2 regions of the Psychrobacillus sp. AK 1817 genome follow, and region 2 is predicted to be linked to the other one. Evidence: riboswitches for the same ligand, from Rfam matches in the RefSeq annotation. Region 2 holds a riboswitch; the other holds the start of a gene.
The links. A riboswitch is a leader RNA that binds a small molecule or an ion and turns the genes downstream of it on or off. The one in region 2 is predicted to bind thiamine pyrophosphate.

Region 1: it holds a riboswitch for thiamine pyrophosphate, as region 2 does, so the genes downstream of both, D0S48_RS11040 (YkoF family thiamine/hydroxymethylpyrimidine-binding protein) here and tenA (thiaminase II) in region 2, are expected to answer to the same signal.

Annotation. Positions count from the first base shown of each region.
Region 1 covers NZ_CP031739.1:2,230,994-2,241,277, forward strand. The annotation lists gene D0S48_RS11005 (SDR family oxidoreductase) at 1-650, opposite strand, end outside; gene D0S48_RS11010 (hypothetical protein) at 813-989, shown strand; gene D0S48_RS11015 (SDR family oxidoreductase) at 1,076-1,834, opposite strand; gene D0S48_RS11020 (quaternary amine ABC transporter ATP-binding protein) at 2,038-3,243, opposite strand; gene D0S48_RS11025 (ABC transporter permease) at 3,240-4,127, opposite strand; gene D0S48_RS11030 (ABC transporter substrate-binding protein) at 4,161-5,156, opposite strand; gene D0S48_RS11035 (2-hydroxyacid dehydrogenase) at 5,683-6,642, opposite strand; TPP riboswitch at 6,798-6,905, shown strand; gene D0S48_RS11040 (YkoF family thiamine/hydroxymethylpyrimidine-binding protein) at 6,982-7,572, shown strand; gene D0S48_RS11045 (ECF transporter S component) at 7,565-8,146, shown strand; gene D0S48_RS11050 (ABC transporter ATP-binding protein) at 8,139-9,503, shown strand; gene D0S48_RS11055 (energy-coupling factor transporter transmembrane component T family protein) at 9,553-10,248, shown strand.
Region 2 covers NZ_CP031739.1:3,278,898-3,289,181, reverse strand. The annotation lists gene D0S48_RS16405 (TolB family protein) at 1-133, opposite strand, end outside; gene D0S48_RS16400 (DegV family protein) at 541-1,392, opposite strand; gene thiE (thiamine phosphate synthase) at 1,905-2,516, opposite strand; gene thiD (bifunctional hydroxymethylpyrimidine kinase/phosphomethylpyrimidine kinase) at 2,507-3,319, opposite strand; gene thiM (hydroxyethylthiazole kinase) at 3,316-4,059, opposite strand; gene tenA (thiaminase II) at 4,040-4,729, opposite strand; TPP riboswitch at 4,803-4,900, opposite strand; TPP riboswitch at 4,960-5,057, opposite strand; gene rlmD (23S rRNA (uracil(1939)-C(5))-methyltransferase RlmD) at 5,259-6,620, opposite strand; gene D0S48_RS16370 (hypothetical protein) at 6,748-6,936, opposite strand; gene D0S48_RS16365 (YdhK family protein) at 7,275-7,871, opposite strand; gene D0S48_RS16360 (urease accessory protein UreH domain-containing protein) at 7,996-8,730, opposite strand; gene D0S48_RS16355 (F510_1955 family glycosylhydrolase) at 8,752-9,675, opposite strand; gene D0S48_RS16350 (response regulator transcription factor) at 9,691-10,284, opposite strand, start outside.

The DNA of each region.
Region 1 (10,284 bases), 1.0 Mb from region 2:
TTAGCAAGTGCCCGAGTAAACCCTACATTAGCAGCTTTAGTAGCAGTATAGTCCATCAAATGCTTATGTCCCTCATATGCTACGACTGAGGCAGTGTTGATAATAGAACTTCCCGGCTTCAAATATGCTAAGGCAGCTCTTGTGGTATAGAAATGGGAATATATATTTACCTTAAAGGTATCGTCAAATTGCTCATCTGTAATATCTAGAAGACTTAGCTGTTGGAACTGGATTCCAACATGGTTACATAGAATATCAAGCTGCCCAAATTCCTGAACGGTTGCTTCTACTATGTGTTTGCAGTGATTTTTGTTTCTCAAATCTCCCGGTAAAAGCAAGCAGCGTTGTCCAAGTTCTTCGATTCTGTTTTTCGTGCGTAGGGCATCCTCTTGCTCATCAAGATAAGCAATTGCTACTTCTGCACCTTCTTTAGCAAAGGCAATAGCTGCAGCCGCCCCCATCCCGCTATCACCCCCTGTAATAAGCGCAACCTTTCCTTGAAGCTTCCGCGAACCTACATAGCTTGGGTTTTCAATAATAGGTCTTGGATGCATAAGGCGTTCAAGTCCTGGTTGTCTTAACTGTCGTTGCTCTCGTACCGTAATAGGGACTTCCTGGAATTTAGTTATTTTACCGTAGTTTGGATACATAGGGTAGTTTTGATTGTGCTCATGCGGTTCCAATAAAATCTCCCTTCTGATTTAAATATCAAATCATTTTATGTGAGTTTTCTTTCTAAGGTGAATGTCTCTCTTTTGAAGTCGATGCCAGATTTTATTAGAAGAATAGATTAATCAAAAGGAGGAATGCAGTTGAATGATAACCTAATACTTAACCAAGAAGCAGAAATGCTGCTCACAAATTACTCAGATGAAAAAGTACATGTTCAATATAACTCGAATGCCAAGCCATTCGCACTGCCTGAAATTGGAGCAAGACCACCATATTATTGCCACCCAAAGTATGATGCCTATTATCCACTTATATAATTGCTTGTGGTTGTTAACATCAGAATTATCTAATCCTGGTATTGAAAAACCCTCCTCCATAATGGAGAAGGGTTTTCTGAAGATATTTAATAGGAAAGCCAGCCTGCATCTGCTGTTATGACAGTTCCATTAACAAAGCTTGAATCGTCAGAAGCAAGAAATAATGCTACAGTTGCTATCTCTTCTGATTTACCCATTCTTGGATTGTTGCCCATTCCTAATCGAATACGCCCCATTCCTTTTTCACTCACACTCGTCATAGAATTATTTATGTTAGTTTCTACCCCACCCGGTGCGATTGCATTACAGCGAATGCCTTGGTCCGCATACATATATCCAGTATTTTTAGTGAACCCCACTACTGCATGCTTAGAAGCAGTATAAGCACCGCCAGCTCTAGATCCTTGTAGTCCACCAACAGAGGCTACATTGATAATAACTCCCTTTTGCTTATCTAAGAAGATTGGTAATACCTTACGTGTGGAACGCATGACACTCGTAGTATTAACTGAAAATATTCTTTCCCAGTTGCTATCTTCGATATCCCCAGCAGGCTCAAAGTTGTCCATTATACCTGCGTTGTTCACTAAAATATCAACAGTGCCATACGTATTTACCGTCGTATCAATCAGATTTTGAATATCATCTTCCTTTGCAACATTCGCAGTTATGGCTATTGCCTCTCCACCATTTGCTTTAATCTCGTCGACCGTAGCCTTCGCCGTCTCTTCGTTTAAATCCGAAACAGCGACCTTAGCCCCCTCTTTAGCATAGAGAACTGCAATCGCCTTTCCCATACCTGAACCCGCACCTGTTACTACCGCTACTTTGTCTTGAAGTCTCATTCCAACTACCTCCTCGGTTTGATTGAATGCGCTTACATTATTGTTTTAGTAGTTCACAAATCATCTCTTACTATCTTTAGTTTAGTTAAAAAAATCCAATTTTACAATAGATAACCTGTGAACATTTTTGAAAAAAATAAACGTTTTTAATTCAATTCATAGAAAAGCCCAAAGACGAATTAATCGTTTTTGGGCTCTCCTACTTACGCTTTTTGTTCAGGCTCCTCTACAGGATCACTTATTAAGCTTGCCAAAACGTGAACGCGTAAAATCATTCCTTTCATCGTTCCTTCCTCGTCTGTTACAACAAGAGGATACTTAGAATCAAGGACTTGCTGAATCAAGTCTTGTACATATTCTTCAGGATGGACTGTATTCACATCCTTTGACATTGTTTCTTGTAAGGATTTCTTCTGCTTCATGCCCTCGATAGCCTGGTCAATGGTAATGATACCTTGCAACTGACGCTTTCTGTCTACCACAAAAGCACTCGAGTTCCCATTCTCTCTCATCACCTGGATTGCAACATTTAGTCCATCCTTTAATGATACTAATCCGTTGGGCTTAGACATAATATGCTCTGCCTGAAGAATTTTAGTGCGATCAATATCTCGTATAAACTCTGATATATAGCTACTTGCCGGATTTTCCAGAATCTCTTCTGGAGTGCCAATTTGCTCAACTTTTCCGTTTTTCATAACCGCAACACGGTCCCCAATTTTAAAAGCCTCGTTGACATCATGTGTGATGAAGATTATTGTCTTTTGAAGGCGATTTTGGATATCAAGAAGCTCGAGCTGCATTTCTCTACGGATTAATGGGTCAAGTGCACTGAAGGGCTCATCCATTAATAGTATATCTGGATCGTTAGCAAGTGCTCTGGCGATACCTACTCGCTGGCGCATACCTCCAGAAAGTTCATCTGGATATTGGTTTTCATAACCTTTAAGACCAACTGTTTCTAGATGTTTCTGAGCAATTTCCTGGCGCTCGTTCTTAGACATTCCTCTTATCTCTAAACCATACTCAATATTTTCTAATACCGTACGATGGCTAAACAGCCCAAAATGCTGGAATACCATAGCTATTTTCTTTTGACGATAGTATTTTAACTGTGTCTTATTGTAATCCACGACATTTTCTCCATCGACGTATATAGCGCCAGAAGTAGGTCTATTCAATAAATTTAAACAACGAATTAGGGTAGACTTACCACTTCCTGATAACCCCATAATCACGAAGGTCTCTCCCTCCATGATTTCCATTGAGGCATTGTACACTCCGACCGTATGCCCTGTTTTAGCTAATATCTCTTCCTTTGGTACACCCTTCTCTACCATCGGAATAATTTTTTTAGGTCGAGACCCAAAAATCTTCGATACGTTTTCTAATTTTAATTTTACTGTCATGCGGCATCCCTCCTATGTTTCTGAAGGCGATTCGCAATTCCTCCGGTAACGCGGTCGATGATAATCGCTAGGAAAACAATACTGATCCCAGCTTCAAAACCTAGTGAGATGTCTATTCGGTTAATTGCAAAGAGTACTCGTTCTCCAAGTCCCTGCGCACCAACCATAGAACCAACAACCGCCATTGCTAGCGCCATCATTGTTGTTTGATTTATACCTGCCATAATTGTAGGTAAGGCTTGTGGTAGTTGTACTTTCATGAGCATTTGAGAGGAAGAGGAGCCGAATGATTGTGCAGATTCTACAATCTCTTTATCTACACTTCGGATACCTAATTCTGTTAAACGGATTACTGGTGGTAATGCATAAATGATTGTTGCAATAACTGCTGGTACATTTCCGAGCGGAAAGAAGAAAATTACTGGTATTAAGTAGACAAAGCTTGGCATTGTCTGCATCGCGTCTAATATCGGACGCATGATTCTGGACATGGATTTACTAAAAGCCATTCCAACTCCTAGTGGTATGCCTATAACAAGAGACAAAATTACGGAGATTAAAACGATGGAAATGGTGGTCATTGTTTCTGGCCACAAATCAAAGGATCCAATTAAGAAGATAAATGCTGCATATAGCAGTCCTCCATATAGATTATTAAAAAACCATCCAATTAAAAAGATGATAACAATAAATAACCACCAAGGAATCGCTAGTAGACCCGCCTCAAGACCTTTAATCATGGAGGACGAGATGATAAAGATAAAATCAAAGAATGCATCAAAATTCATGGCAAGAAAATCCACGAATTTCTCTACTACATCCCCTATTGGAAATCGTACGTTTGGAAATTCTGTCATAGAATGGGACTGTAAAAGTACAGCCACAACCACCTTTCTTTAGTTAGATTAAGTAATGAATTATTTCAAAGAAGCTTTTACCTTTTCAGCCACTTCTTCGGACACCCAAGCTGTCCAAATATCTTCATACTCTTTCATCCACCAAATAGCGGCTTCATCTGCTTCAACATCATTTTCCTGCATATAGTCTAATGCACTTTCCGTTAAATCGTTACTAGTTTCATATTTACTTAAAAAGTCTACTACGTCCTTAGCTTGTGTTGGTAAATCCTTATGAACTGCAATAACTACATCATTTGGTGGAAACTCAGTTCCTTTTGATTCATTCCATTTTGCTTCGTCGTAAGGTGCGTCTTCTAATAGAGTTAAATCGTAGCTAGCTGTTACCCACGTTGGTGACCAATAATATCCTACCCAAGGCTCCCCTTTTTTATATGCTCCTGCTAAATCTGCAACAATTGCAGAATCAGAGCCGGGTGCCAGATAGTTATATTGTTCGTCAAGGCCATATGTTTCAAGTTTCGTCCCCAAATACTCACTTACTACCCAACTAGATGGAGCTCCGACCACTCGGCCTTTACTGCTATCTTCGGGATCTTGGAAAATTTCTGGATACTTCTCTAAGTCTTGAACTGTCTTTAAATCTGGAGCGATTGGTTCAATACCTCGTTCTGCATCTCCCTCTATCACGTAAGTTGGAACATATAATCCTTGCGCGTTATCAGCGAAATTAGTAGCTACCTTCATGATATTTCCACTTTCAATTGCTTTTTCGTAGACATCTTTAATGTTATCGGTCCATACTTCCATATAGACATTTATGTCGCCCTTTTCAAGTGATTGCATCGTAGCTGCTGTTGTTCCACTTGTTACCTCGGTTTCATAACCATAACCCTCTTCGATGATAGTTTGAGCAATGCTGTTGTGTAGGCGTATACTATCCCATCCTGCATCAGCAAACTTAATCACCTCAATACTGTCTTTGCTTGTCTCGTTGCCACAAGCTGTAAGTACTAAAAGCATGCAAAGTGAAAAAAATAACATAATTTTTTTCATTAGTCTGACTACCTCTTTTCATTCAATTTTTAAATTAGACGTTCGATCGTTCCTCCTTCAATACTTATAAAATAACTGCTAAAATTTCAAAACAATTAAACTTCCTAATACTGAAATTAAAGGACGCCTAATTTATAACTACTAATACTACTAAACAAATTTGTATATTGCAAATTACTTAAAGAGATAGTTGTTAATTTTTTATTTTAATCTGAATATTTAGCATTAATTTAGTAGACCAATACGATTAGATAAATAGGTAAATATTGTACAATATTCTCGTTTAAAAACAGTAATTTTTATCAAGTATTTGATAGATAGTGCTTTTGTATAGTTTTAATTGAAAAGTGCATGCTCACTTGCTTTCTACTAGATTAGGACATAGGATAGTAAGCTTGATTTCAGGTGGACACTTTCTGTGGGGTGAGCGATAAGCCATCCCCGTCGCATACTTACACCTTTCTTACCTCATAAAAAATGCCATGAATACTGGATTCATGGCAGCCTAGATTATAATTTTTTTCCTTTAAACAACTCGATTGTCAGGTTCTTGTCCCTCTAAAACATTTTCAATTGCTTTAGCATTTATTTGCATCATAGCAAGTCTCGTATGAATACTTGCACTGCCGATATGGGGTAGGACTGTAACATTAGGCAAGGTTAAGAGTGGATGATCTAAAGGAACAGGCTCCGTCTCAAAAACATCTAGTCCAGCGGCCCATATTCTTTTATTTAGGAGGGCATCATAAAGGGATTGCTCATCTACGATTCCGCCACGTGCAACATTAATAAGAGCAGAGGTTTCCTTCATCAATCCTAACTCTTTTTTTCCAATCATCCTTTTAGTTTCTGGAGTTAGAGGTGTCAATATTACAACAAAATCAGATTCTTGCAATAATGTTTCTAGCTCCACATATGTAAAGTTATTTTGTTGCTCTGCCTCTAATTTTCTTGTTCTATTATGATATAAGACTTTCATATTAAAACCCTTCGCACGTCTTGCTACCGCTTCACCGATTCTTCCCATGCCTATGATTCCTAACGTAGCTCCAAAAACGTCCATTCCCGTCAGCTGCATCGGTGTCCATGATTTCCATTTACCTGCACGAATATCTTGTTCTGCTTCGGTAATACGACGAGCAGTAGCCAATAACAACGCAAAGGTTAGGTCTGCAGTTGTCTCAGTTAATACACCAGGAGTATTTGTTACCATAACCCCTTTTTCTTTCGCTGCTTCCACATCAATATTATTGAAGCCAACCGCTAGATTACTGATAATTTTTAAATTCGGTAGACTTTCTATAAGTTCCCGGTCCACTTTATCAGAGAGAACCGTCCACAGGGCATGGACGTCCTTTGCCTCCTTTTTTATATCTTCATAATCCATTGGAGTTTCCTCGCTGTGCCACATATTCACCTCAAATTTTTCTCTTAATGGCTGTACAATTTCCTCCGGTAATTTTCGAGTAATAAAAATTTTGTTCATTTAGTTTCCCCCTTATGTTTTCTGATAATTTAAGCATGGACGATTAGAGAAAAGAATTCAACCATATTTACAATTATATTTTTATACGCTATACTGTGGGCACATAAAGAAAACAAATTGTGTAAATTTATACACAACTGTAAAACTACATACCGTTTCTGCACTAGGGGTGCCCACTTTGGCTGTGATGAGAGCTTTTTAGCTCCGATCCCTTATTACTCGATCAGGATAATACCTGCGTGAGGAAGTGCGGTGACTTTCCTTTTTTCATAAGGGTTAGTGGCTGCATCTTCACGGATGTAGCTTTTTTTTATGAAAAAATTGAGGGAGGTTTTTAGGATGGAATGTGGTTTAAGTCCAATTGTAGGGTTTCGTTTTTCCCTACATCCGATGAGCAATGATTTTGTAAGCATTATTAAAGGTGCACTACAGAATACAGATGTATCCAATGTGTGGATGCATACGGATGATGTCTCAACCGTTATCAGAGGAAAACAAGTTCATGTATTTAATGTGGCAAAATCTATTACTCTGAATGCTGCCAAAACAGGGGTACATGTAGCTCTTTCTGGAACATTCTCAGCGGGTTGTCCTGGCGACACCACTGCTGACGTTTATTTAGACAAGGGAAATGAAGTGACAAATAAGGATGAAACAAACCAATATGTTTCTTCTCAATTTGCTTTATACCCTATGAACAATCCTAACTATATGGATGTGATCTACAGAGAGATTGAGCACGCTAAAGTGAAGGGTGTATTCAATGAATCTATGCATTATGCTAGCGGGATTCATGGGGATATCCATGACGTGTTTGCTTATTATGAGGCAGCCTTCAGCAGAGCTAGATCAGAAGAGCACAAGCATTTAGTGATGACTTTATCGATGAGCATTAATAGCCCTTCTCACGGAGATGACCTCCATGCTTAAATCATGGAAGCTAAAAGAAATTGTTTTAATGTCGGTCTTTGCAGTGGTGTTTGGGATTGTTTATTTACTCTTCCTTCATGTAGGAAACATTTGGTCTGGCTTCGTCGGACCAATCGCATATGAGTGGATTTTTGGTGTTTGGTTTATCGTTTCAATTATCTGTATGTACATCATTCGGAAACCCGGGGCGGCGGTTATCTCGGAAACTATCGCAGCAGCAATAGAGGTACTTTTAGGTAATGCCGTCGGGCCACGTCTTATCCTTTCTGGTGTCATACAAGGTCTAGGTGCCGAGGCTGTATTCGCCGCTACACGTTACAAACGGTTTGATCTTTGGGTTTTAATGCTTGCGGGAGCAGGATCCGCAGTTTTTAGCTTTGTGTATGGCTATTTCTTAGGAGGATTTGCCGTTTATACAACTGGGTATGTAGTTTTCATGCTAGTTGTTCGTATTTTTAGTGGAACTCTCATTGCTGGTTTAGGTGGAAAAGCTGTAGCTGACGGCTTGCTTGCCACTGGGTCGTTAAGAGGATATGCTATTTCGCGTTCAAAAAAAGGTGATATTCGTGCCTAAAGTTATCCGTTTTGAAGATGTCACCTTTTCTTATCCAGACAAGGATACTGCTGTTCTATCAAACTTTTCTATGTCTATCGAAAAAGGAGAGCGTGTCGTCATAACCGGACCAAGCGGCTGCGGAAAGAGCACTTTACTTTATTTGTGCAATCGTCTCTATCCAGAAAATTGCGATGGCATAGTGTCCGGTAGAATAGAACTTTTTGGTAAAGAAAATGATTCCTATCGACCTGGCGAGGTCAATCATCGTATCGCAACAGTATTTCAAGATCCCGATGCACAATTTTGTATGCCAACTGTAGAGGAAGAGCTTGCTTTTACTTTAGAGAATTTACTCGTCGCACAGGAAGAAATGGAGACGAAGATTTCTGAAGTATTGGAGTTAACTAGGTTAACGGATTATCGACATTCCATCATTCAATCGCTTTCTGGAGGTATGAAGCAAAGGGTTGCCACTGCTTGTGCAATGATTATGGAGCCAGAAATATTATTGTTAGATGAGCCTATCACCCATCTGGACCCGTATACCGCAAAACAATATATTGAATGGTTGGACTTACTTCAGCAAAAATCGAGTATAACCATCTTAGCGATTGAGCATAGACTCGACCTATGGGACAACTTCTTTCATCGAACAATTAAGTTAAAGGAAGATAGAATTCCGTATGAAAGCTATACCAAAAGGAAGAGCATGGTTCAAGCAGAAAAGTCTCTGCATGTGGAAAATATTAGTACAAAGCATTTTTTACAGCCAACTTCATTCTCTTTAAATAAAGGAGAAATCGCAGTGCTAGCTGGACCAAATGGCAGTGGGAAATCTACATTATTGAAGGCTCTTTCTGGTATTTTACCCTCTAATGGCAAAGTAAAGCCTAGCATGTTAGGCTATGTACCTCAATCACCAGAATTTTTGTTTATTACAGGGCAAGTGAAGGAAGAGGTTTCTTTCGGTGGTGTTCAAAATACGGAGGAAATGTTGGAGCGACTGAATTTATCTACTGTTTCAGATGCACATCCTTTTTCAATCAGTCATGGGCAAAAAAGGCGCCTAGCTATAGCCATTATGCTTTGTCAGAATCGTGAAGTGATACTGATGGATGAGCCTACTTCTGGCCAGGACTCCGCTACTTTAGCCGAACTGTTTAAAGTAATTGATAATCGTTCTAAGGCAGGTACTACCTTCCTAATTGTTACACATGATATGGAGTTTGCTTATAAGGTTGCAGACACCATTTTACTAATGAAAGACGGAGCAATTACAGGAAAATATCACTCTGACAGCTTTTGGGGTAAAGAAGATTTACTGCTAGAACATCAATTACTCTCACCTAGACGAGGTGCTCTCTATGCACACTAGCCTACATAGGATGAATCCGTCTGTTAAGTTTGTGATAGTAATGATTTGCATGCTGACACTTGCGTTTTTTTTCAATCCATGGACTCCACTTATTTTTTGGTTAAGTATTATTTTGGTGCAAATCTTTTTAAGCCATATATCCTGGAGAAAATGGGGCTTACTGATGCTACCATTTTTTATAGCAGCATTTGGCTATCTTTGGACTACTCTTTTATTTGCAGACAGTAGGACTGGTCCTGTTCTTTGGTCTATCGGTTCTGTTGAAATAACTATGAGTCAACTGAATCACGCCTTGTCCCTAAGCTTTCGCGTTTTAGCTTTTTCTAGCCTAAGCTTGTTATTTGCTTTAACTACCGATCCAATTATATTTATACGTAGCCTAATGCAGCAGTTAAAACTATCTCCAAAAATCGCTTACGGAATTATGGTTGGTTATCAATTTCTACCCCTCTTAAAGGATGAATTTATACTAGTTCAACAGGTGCAGAAACTTAGGGGATTAGATGACCAATCAAATATTTTCAAGAGAATAATAGGTTTACGGCGCGTACTAATCCCCATGCTCGCTGGAGCTGTTCGTAAAGCGGAGAAAGTTGCATTTGCTATGGAAGCAAGGGGTTTCACAGGAGAACCAAGAAGGGTTTTTTATCATAAGGTTACTATTGAAAAGAATGATTTCATGTTAGCATTCTTGTTTATTAGTTTATTATTAATCAGTTGTTTCAGTAATCTTTGGTTAGCGTAAAAACAAAGAGAGTGACACCTGACTTGGGTGACACTC
Region 2 (10,284 bases):
CGTTTTCATTATCGACAATGCTATCATCTGGCTCTTCCATGTCTTTACTATTTTCTTCTTGCATACTGCAAGCAGAAAGAGTCAATGCGACTAAGAGGAGAACAGTAATTTTGACAAATCCTAAATTTTTCATTTGAATCATCTCCTTGTCTATTATCTTATGTAAAAACATCTAATAACCTATACAACTAAAATTAAATATTTTACTTATACAGCAAATAAAAATGATACTAGTCTTAGTCTCCTCTTTAATTAACCTGACACGTTTTTTCAAGATTCTACCTTCCAACTAATTATACCATAAAATGGTAATTACATGTTGAGGAAAACAGCCAAATAAAAAAACGAAATCCATCATTGGAATTCGTTTTTCTTATCCTAATTTTAACTTAGCGACCACTTCACAATATGTTTAGTGTATATGATAAATAGGAGATATTGGTTGAGTTTTGAAGAAAGTGCTTGATTCGCTTAGACACACAACGTGACCGGTACTTATAAGAAACTTTATAACTCAATGATGTTTTTTCAGAACTTTTTCTAATTTTCTACCCCTGCAATCCCAAAGCCTCCAGGTCCAGCATGGGTAGAAATCATTGCACCTGCTTGCATCCATGTTACATTTTCGAAGCCTGTTTCCTTTGCGATTTCTTCCATTTGCCTCTTAATACTTTCATCAAGTCCGATAGAATAGATCAAATACAGCTGTTTTCTAGAAATATCATATTGGTTCAAGTAATCTCGCATGAGCTTTTCCGCAACTATACTCATATTCCCACGATACTTTCTAGTGGAAACAAGCTTTCCTTCTTTTAGCTCAATGCAGGGCTTTATTTTTAATAATGACCCTCCAATATAAGCCATGTTACTTACGCGCCCACCCGATCTTAGAAAGTCCAAACTGCCTGGTATGAAAGCCAGCTTTGTTTTAGGAACGATAGATTCTATTTTTTCTATTAGCTGATTATGATCAATGGAAGGTTCTTCCTCAATTAAATTGGCAGCATACAGCACAACTGCAGCTAATCCTCCTGTCACGTTTAGCGTATCAATTAGGAAAAGATTTTCAAAATCCTCCGCTGCAATTAACGCACTTTGAAAGGAAGCAGATGCTTTTGACGTATATCCAATGTGAATAATGATGCTCTCAGGAAAATTAGTTCTGATTTTCATAAACAACTCATGATACTCATGTGTATTCGTTGCTGTTGTAGATGGAATTTTTTTTGTGCGACTATGATAATCGAAGACTTCCTCTACAGGCAGCTCTCCATCTAAATAATCCTTCCCATCCATGATGACGTGCATCGGTACCACTTGAATTTGATGTTTTTCAACCAGGTCCTTCGGTAAATCCGCTCCACTCTCTGTTGATAAAATTATCCTTCTCATAGTACATCCCCTTCAAATAACGCATGCAATGCTGCGTACTTATTTATTTTAGTTATCCTAAATATACACTAAAAGGGGAAAATATACAGATTAATAATCAGAAGATTTCCATATGTAATGGAATATTAAAACTAAGTTAGACAGATAAAACAAGGTATTAAGCTTAGCAATGACGTAAAACCACCTATTCTTTTTCGGTTTAATCCTACAATACTTACTTATCCCCATTCTTATCTGATTAAAAATAGGATAAATATAAAAGCAGACGGTTTAGAAATGCATTATAGCACTACTAAACCGTCTGCTTAGTTACTTTAAACTAATTCCAACCATGCCACTGCTTCGCATTATGTGGCAACACTTTGATGCTAGTGGTTTAAGCAATTAGCTAGGACTTGCTATAGTTAAAGGTAGCCTTTTCATATTTATCTTCATACTTCAATGCGTATAATGATTAATGAAGTTATAGATTTTATAACAAATTATATTTGTATTAACTACGAAAATTCACTTTAAATTTCTCTAACAGTCTTCCAAATATCTTCACTAAGACTAATGGCAGAAATAACTGCAACACCATTAGCCCCAGCTTCACGTACGATGCTACTGTTTGTTGGTGAAATACCACCAATTGCTACAATGGGGACATTCGGATAGTCAGTTCTTGCTTTCTTTAAAAATGCAACCCCTGCTGGTGGTTCGGCATCTTTTTTTGATGATGTTTCAAAAATGGGTCCAATCCCAACATAATCTGCACCATTTGCAATCGCCTTTTCCAGTTCCTCCATCGTATGCACAGAAACACCGATGATTTTATTTTCTGCACGCTTACGAAACATTTCAATATTTAAATCATCCTGACCAACATGAATCCCATCAGCATTAAGCTTTAAGGCTAGCTCTACATCGTCATTTATTAGAAATGGCACTTTGTAAGCGTGACATAAATTTTGGCATTTACGTGCAAATTGTACATAGGAATCCCCAGTAAGTGCATTTTCACCCTTTTCTCTTAATTGAAACATCGTAATACCGGCTTGTAATGCTGCTTCTAACACCACTAAAGGATCACGCCTACAATTAATCGTACCCATAATAAAATATTTATCGAGATTTAGTGACATACAACATCACACTTCCCCTCAAGCTGACGATAGGCAAAATGATTCGTTGGACCAAAACCATGCCCAATATTTAATGGATTGCTAATCGCTAAATGGACAAATTTTTTCGCTTCCAAAACGGCTTCTTGCAAAGATTTTCCTTTTGCTATTTCTGCTGTTAATGCTGCTGAAAATGTACAGCCTGTTCCGTGCGTATGTTTAGTTTCAAATCGATTCGTTTCTAAGACAAAAGGAACCTCCCCTTTTATAAACACCGCATCAATCGCTTTGTCACCAGCTAAATGTCCACCTTTCATAACCACACATTGTACCCCAAGGGAGATAATATCTTGAGCAGCTAGAAATAGTTCTTGTTCCGTATGAATGGAGCGACCACTTATGACCTCGGCTTCTGGTATATTTGGTGTGCAAACAGTTGCAATGGGTAGCAGCTTATTTTTAAGAGCTTGTATAGACTCTTGTTGAAGCAAGCTGGCGCCGCCCTTCGCAATCATCACAGGGTCAACGATAAGAGGTAAGCCTCTATTTTTAAGTGTAGCAGCGACACACTCAATAATCTCTGAATTAAATAACATGCCTGTTTTAATCGCTGTCACATTAAAATCTTCAAGGACCGCCTTCAATTGTGCTTCTACAAATTGTACTGTTGTTGGAAAAATGCCATGTACACCTAACGTATTTTGGGCGGTTAAGGCAGTGATAACACTTGTACCAAATACACCAAGCTCTTGAAACGTTTTAATATCTGCCTGAATGCCTGCTCCGCCTCCACTATCTGAACCCGCTATCGTTAATGTAATCATTGGTGTCCCTCCGCTAAATATTCAAGTTGATTTAGAAAATTCATATGGAATGTCCCAATCGTTGAATACGCATTTGAGCTTGCTTGTTTATAATCACGAAGTAGATTCGCAAGATCTTCGAATGCATTTTCACAGCTTGCGAGCTCTGCTGCACAAAGGGCACTTAATAGACAGCCACTTCCTGTCATTTTCGTTACCTTTTCATGACCACCTACGATCCATTCTATTCTGATACCATCTGTAATCACATCTTGCTCACCTGTCACAATCACAAGACAGTTATATTTGTTTGCAACATGCATGGCCGTCTCAGCTACATCAAGTTCACCCACGCCACTATCGACGCCTTTTGCTTGCCAAGTAACACCTGCAATAGCCGCGAGTTCTCCGACATTACACCGAATTAAATTAATTTTAAGTTGTTGTAATATTTCCATCGTTGTTTCTAATCGAAAATTCGTTGCCCCTGCACCGACGGGATCAAAAACTATAGGAATGTTCTTCACATTCGCACTGTTTCCTGCTAGAAGCATTGATTTTATTGTCTGTTCATTTAATGTGCCGATATTTAATAAAAGCGCATTCGATTTTGATGCCATTTCCGCCGCTTCTTTAACCGCATCGGCCATCACAGGTGAAGCTCCTATTGCTAGTAAGCCATTTGCTGTAAAATTGGCCACGACATAGTTGGTGATACAATGCACTAAAGGTTTTTGTAGATTAATTTTTTGTAGGCTCATTCATATACACCCCTTTTGTCCAATTTTGCATCGTCCATGGCATTTCCCAAAACATCCACTCGTAATAACAGCTTTTTTCAAAATGTGCCTTTAAAACCTTTTGTTTCATGGGCTGTTCCTTCGCAAAACGATTTAACATCGACTTTTGCTTATTAATCGATTGAAGCATTTCGTCAGATGCATATAATGCAATCCATTGCGCATACAGCGGTATATTCGGACGAGCATACTTAAGCTGTTGCCCAATTTCTTGATAGAGCCAAGGGCAAGGTAATATAGCAGCAAATGCTTCTGCTACATCGCCATTATGGACTGCATTGTACATATGACTCACATAATTATAAGTAGCTGGTGCCACCTCAAAATTTTCAATTTCTTCGGCCGTTACATTTAAGTCTTGAAAAGTTGTACGGTGAAGCTCAAGCTCTGCTTCATGAATAAATCTCGCACTGTTTAAAAAGTACTGAATGTCCTCATCATTTGTTGCCTTTGCAGCTGCTAAAGCTAAGACTTTTGTGTAATGCTTTAAATAATACGCATCCTGTAGCATATAAAACTTGAACTTTTCGAGTGGTAAACTACCATCAGCAATACCTTGCACAAACGGATGGTTAAAACTAGCCTCCCAATAAAATTGCGTCTCCTGTCTAACTTTTTCACAAAACTCCATTTTTTTGTCCTCCTTAATTGGTGGACGTAAGTGCAAAAAAGGCGCCTCTAATAGAGACGCCCAAAAAGTGTAGACTACACCCATGATTGCTCCCTACGCCAGTGTTAACTGTCAGGTTCTAAGGGTCAGGTTTTAACCTTCTCAACACAATGTGTCCCCCCGCAATTAAAGTATTTGCAAAAGAAAAGCACCACGTAAAAAATACGCGGAGCTTAAGTAAGTACATATTGATAATCGTGTACTTTGCTCCCTACGTCTGTATTAACAGTCAGGTTCTAAGGGTCAGGTTTTACCTTCTCAACACAAACGTGTCCCCCTGCAAATTCATTTAATTACACTAAGTTTAACTGAAAGCACCGCGGCAAACAAGATAATAATCACGACGTGACAGGTATGAGTTTAAAAATGAATCAAAGACCCTAGCAGATGTATTGAATTTATATCATAAGTAGGAGCTTCTTCCAGACTAAATTTAAATAAGCGAAAAATAAAAAAACGAATTCCAAAATCAGAATTCGTTTTTGAATAATTATGCTAGTTCCAGCCAAGCGACAGCTTCGCAATGTGTCGTCTGCGGGAACATGTCCACTGGTTGAATTTCCTGTGTCTTATAGCCTCCATCTTCTAAAATGCGAAGATCACGTGCAAGTGTTGCTGGGTTACATGAGACATAAACTACACGTTTTGGGCGTTGCTCTATGATTGTCGTCAGAAGTGCTTCGTCGCAGCCTTTTCTCGGAGGATCCACTACTAGAACATCTGCATTTTTTCCTTCCTTGTACCACCGTGGAATGACTTCCTCTGCTGGGCCAGCTTCAAAGTATGTGTTAGTGAAGCCGTTTAGATCAGCGTTTCTTTTTGCGTCCTCAATCGCTTGAGGGACAATTTCTACACCCAACACTTGCTTCGCTCTTTGCGCTAGGAATAATGAAATTGTACCAATTCCACAATAAGCGTCAATTACAGTCTCGTCACCTGAAAGTTGAGCATAATCGAGTGCCTGTTTATATAATACTTCTGTCTGCTCTGGGTTTACCTGATAAAAGGAACGAGCAGATATTTCAAATCGAACATCTCCGATTAAATCCTCAATCGTTGGTTTCCCCCACAATAGGTTTGTTTCGTCTCCGTAGATGACGTTCGTATTTCTTGAATTAACATTTTGCATAATCGAGGTGACTTTTGGTTCTGCTTCTCTAATTAGTTCAATAATTGCTTCCTTCTTTGAAAGCTTAGGATGCTTTGTTACTAAAACGACCATCACTTCGCCAGTTGCTCTGCCTTTACGAACTACTAAGTGACGCAGCTGACCTTTTTTTGTGTCTTCATTGTAAGGGACTAAGTCTAGCTCTAATGCCTTTTCCTTGAATGCTCTCATCAATCGATCAGCTTCATCCGATTGGATCAAACAAGTTGGAGTGTCTGCAATTCTGTGAGACTTCGCCTGATAGAACCCTGCAATCACCTTTCCATCCGCTAAACCAAATGGAATTTGAGATTTATTACGGTATTCCCAAGGGTTGTCCATTCCTTTTACAGGTAATACTGGCGCATCAATCTTGCCTAATCGTTGCATGACATTTCGAACCATATTTTCTTTCCATTTTAACTGACCTTCATAATTGATATGCTGGAGCTGACAGCCGCCACATTCATAAAATACAGGACATGGAGCTTCTACGCGAAATGGGGAAGGCTCTACAATATTTAATAATTTGGCAAAGCCATAGTTCTTTAATGTCTTTAAAACAAGTACTTCCGCTTTTTCATCTGGCAGACCACCATGTATGAATAGTGGATAGCCGTCGACCTTAGCAACGCCAGATCCATCATGTGTCAAATCCTCTATATAAACCGCTAACTGATCATTCTTTTTTACTGGTGTGTTCACTTTAAATCTCCGTTCTTGTGTAATGGATATTATTATATCAAATATAGGCGTCCAATAGTATCAGGTAGCTTAAGTGTATTAAATTTCTCACTTTTTTTACCCACAAAAAAAAGTAAGGAAAATTTCCTTACTCGTTTAACTTTAACATTAATGAATCCTCTATGACAGTCCACTGCTTCTCAGGTAATATACTTTTGTTTAACCGAGCTACAAATTGCTCGGCCTCTTCAAGATTGTAAAATACTTTTATCAGTTGGCTATTTGAATTTTTCAACACTTCTGTAACACCATTCGTGCTACGTGCAATCACAAACATGTTCAACTCCAATTTATGGCATTAACAATTTATCATTGTTATTACCATAGTATCTCATTAAACAAAAGAAAAGTATACATTTTTTGGAAAATCATAAAATTATATATTAAAAAAAAATATAATTTTTAAAATCTCAAAATACATTAAATGTCTTTTTGATAATAGTCTATACAACCTAAAAAAGCAGCATGGCATCAACGCCATTTTTATTTTTAGAAAGTAATTTTAAGAAAGAAGTATCTGTTCTGCAGTTTTCCCTATAGAAGTGGAATCATAATATTGACATTTCTTCCGCAACTTCAAACAAACTCTTTCGTGAAAGTTATAAAAATTTTAGTTTATTTTGCTGATAGTTCACTTTCTGTTACCCACTTATGATTTGTAACTGCTTCCCCGTCTGTAGTTGAAATGTAATCTACCATATATACGGTCGTAGCTTCTGATGAGTCAATTTCTGCATTAGCACCTTCCATTCCAGCCATATGGTCAGCTTCAATGGTAACTTCTGTTCCTGGTTTTAAAGGTTGATCACCGGCATTTTTTATTTCTTCTTGAATTACCCATTTGTGATTCTCCACCCTTTTGCCACCAGTTGTTGGAGTATAAGAAATGACATATACAGATGTATCATAAGCTCCTACAATAGTTGCTTCTGCACCCTTCATGCCGCTCATATGGTCAGTCTCTAAAATTGCTTGACTGCCAATTTCAAAAGTTGGGTTTTCAGCTACTTTCAATCCGTCAGGAACTTCACCAGACCCAGACATGTCCATATTAGAATGATCCATACCTTCCATACTCTCGCCAGAACTTTCATTCATGTTCATATTATTAGGATTAGGGTTTGTATTGGTTTCCTTCTCATCACTAGCACAAGCAGAAATAATCATTACAACAACCAACAAAATGGTACCTATTATTAAATTTCTTTTCATTATAATCCTCCTCAATCTTTATTAATTACACACAACAATATAAACTTTGTTGTTGAAGACAATCATACACTGAAATTATGAAAAAACTATGCAGAACTTCCCCATAAATAATTGACCAAAAAGCTTATATTTCCCAGTAAGTGATTGTGTCAAAAAGTCCTATCATAAGAATTATAATGCCTGCTAAATTCTGAATAACTTTTCCCAGCTTCATACTTTTTTTCATTATTAATTGCCTTGCATCAAATAACCAAATTAATATAAACAAAAGAATTAGCGGTAAGGACGTCGCAAATCCAAATACTGCAGGTAAAACAAAACCATAAGAGGTTGATAAAACAGTAGGCATTAACCAAACAAAAAATAAGATAAACATTGTAGGACAAAATGCTAATGAAAAACTAGCTCCTAATAGAAAAGAACCTAACTTCCCTTCTTTTAATACCAATGGGATGCGCATAGTTAATCTATTAATAAAGCCAAACTTAAAAATCCCTAAAAGTACAAGACCTGTAACCATCATAAGTGGCCCAATCGCTTTACGAAATATTGGGAAGAACTCTGTCATTTTTGTCTCAAAGGATTGACCAAATATCCAAGCCAATAATCCAATTAAACTAAATACAACGATTTTCCCTACGATAAAAGATATAATCTCTCCCCAATTCCCCTTCATTTGAATTGTTCGATTTCCATAAAAGGTAATAGCACTTAAATTCCCCGTTAATTGACAAGGTGCAGCCGCCCCAATTAAACCAAGTAGAAGTGCGACTACAATCGGAAAATGTTCGAAGGAGTGTAAGAAATCAGTAACTGGGTTACTTATTGTTTGACTTATCTTTGACATCAAACTGTACATCTAAATTCACCTTCTATTTTCTTATATTGATAACTCACCATTTGAAGCGAGTTTATCCCAAGAAAATCCTTCGTCTTTTGTTACATAAATATTATTATTGTTTGTAGCTATTACGATCTCTTTTAGATTCCCTGGGTTTATTGCAATAAAGATAATGGGATCCATTTCTAAATCAGATGGTAGTTCAATTTCTGTTTCCTCACTATTCTCTATCATGAAAGATTTTAGAAATACCTTATCATTATCAAAATTAGAATAATAACCTCCTGTCTCATTAAATGTTACATACGTGATATTATTAGTATCATTCTTCCGTTTAAAATTTTGTCCATAATCATCCGAAATAAATAATCCATCCTTGCTTGCTGCAGCAATAGTTTGCTTATACGTTGGGTGTGCAGACAAATTGGAAATATAATCTGACGTAAATCCATTCATAGCAACCTTCTTCCAAGAAACACCTTCATCTACAGAATAGTGTAAACCTACATCCATCTCTTTAACGGGTGTTTCATTTAATACGTAAATTGTATTTGAATCATAGCCAGCCGCAAGATAATGAAAATCAATCTCTCCATAAAAAGCTAATTGTTCGAAACTTGCTCCTTTATCGTTGCTCTTTATAAGACCTAGAGGATTTTTATATTCACTTCCTTCTTCTGGGTGACCACTTGAGAAAAATCCTTCTCGTACAGCTTGAAAGCCCATATAATCATGTTTTTGACTATTTGCTTCTTTCCATCCTTCTTTGCCATATTCATATAATCCTAAATGTGTTGCAATGGCAAATTCGTTTCCTCCATTTATATATCCCATACCGTGTATATGATCAATTTTATTATTTTTAACTTCGTTAAATAAATATCCTTCCTTTTCATTTGAGTTACATGCAGACAGGAGAAATAATATTACAATTAAACCAATTAAAAATTTATATTTTTTCATTTTAATATAACTCCCTTAGCTCCATTTATATCCGATTCCCCATACCGTCTTAAGAAATTCATCAATAGGGAAACCATTAGCTTTCAATTTTTCTCTCAAATTGCGTATATGTGAGTCTACCGTTCTTGTGTCTGTATATGTGCTAAATTCCCATGCAGCATTCAATAGCTCTTCGCGTGTATATGTTTTTTTGGGGCGAGTAATTAATGCTTCAATAATATAAAATTCTTTCAATGTTAGTTGTACGATTGCATCATGGTATTGTAATGAATAAGTCTCCCTATTTAGTATAAAAGCTTCGTAAGTTATAGACACTTCCTCCAATTCATTCACAGATAACCGGCGTAATATTGCATTAACTCTTGCCACCAACTCTTTTTCATCAAAAGGTTTTGTTATATAATCGTCAGCCCCAGTGTTTAATCCTTTTACTAAATCTAACTTTTCAGATCTGGCTGTAAGCATAATTATAGGAACATCAGAAAACTTTCTTATCTTTTTACAAGCTTCCCATCCATCCATTTCTGGCATCATGACATCTAAAAGGACAAGATTAACTTTCTCATTTTGCAGTATCTCTATTGCTTTCTTGCCACTTGTTTCTTTCAT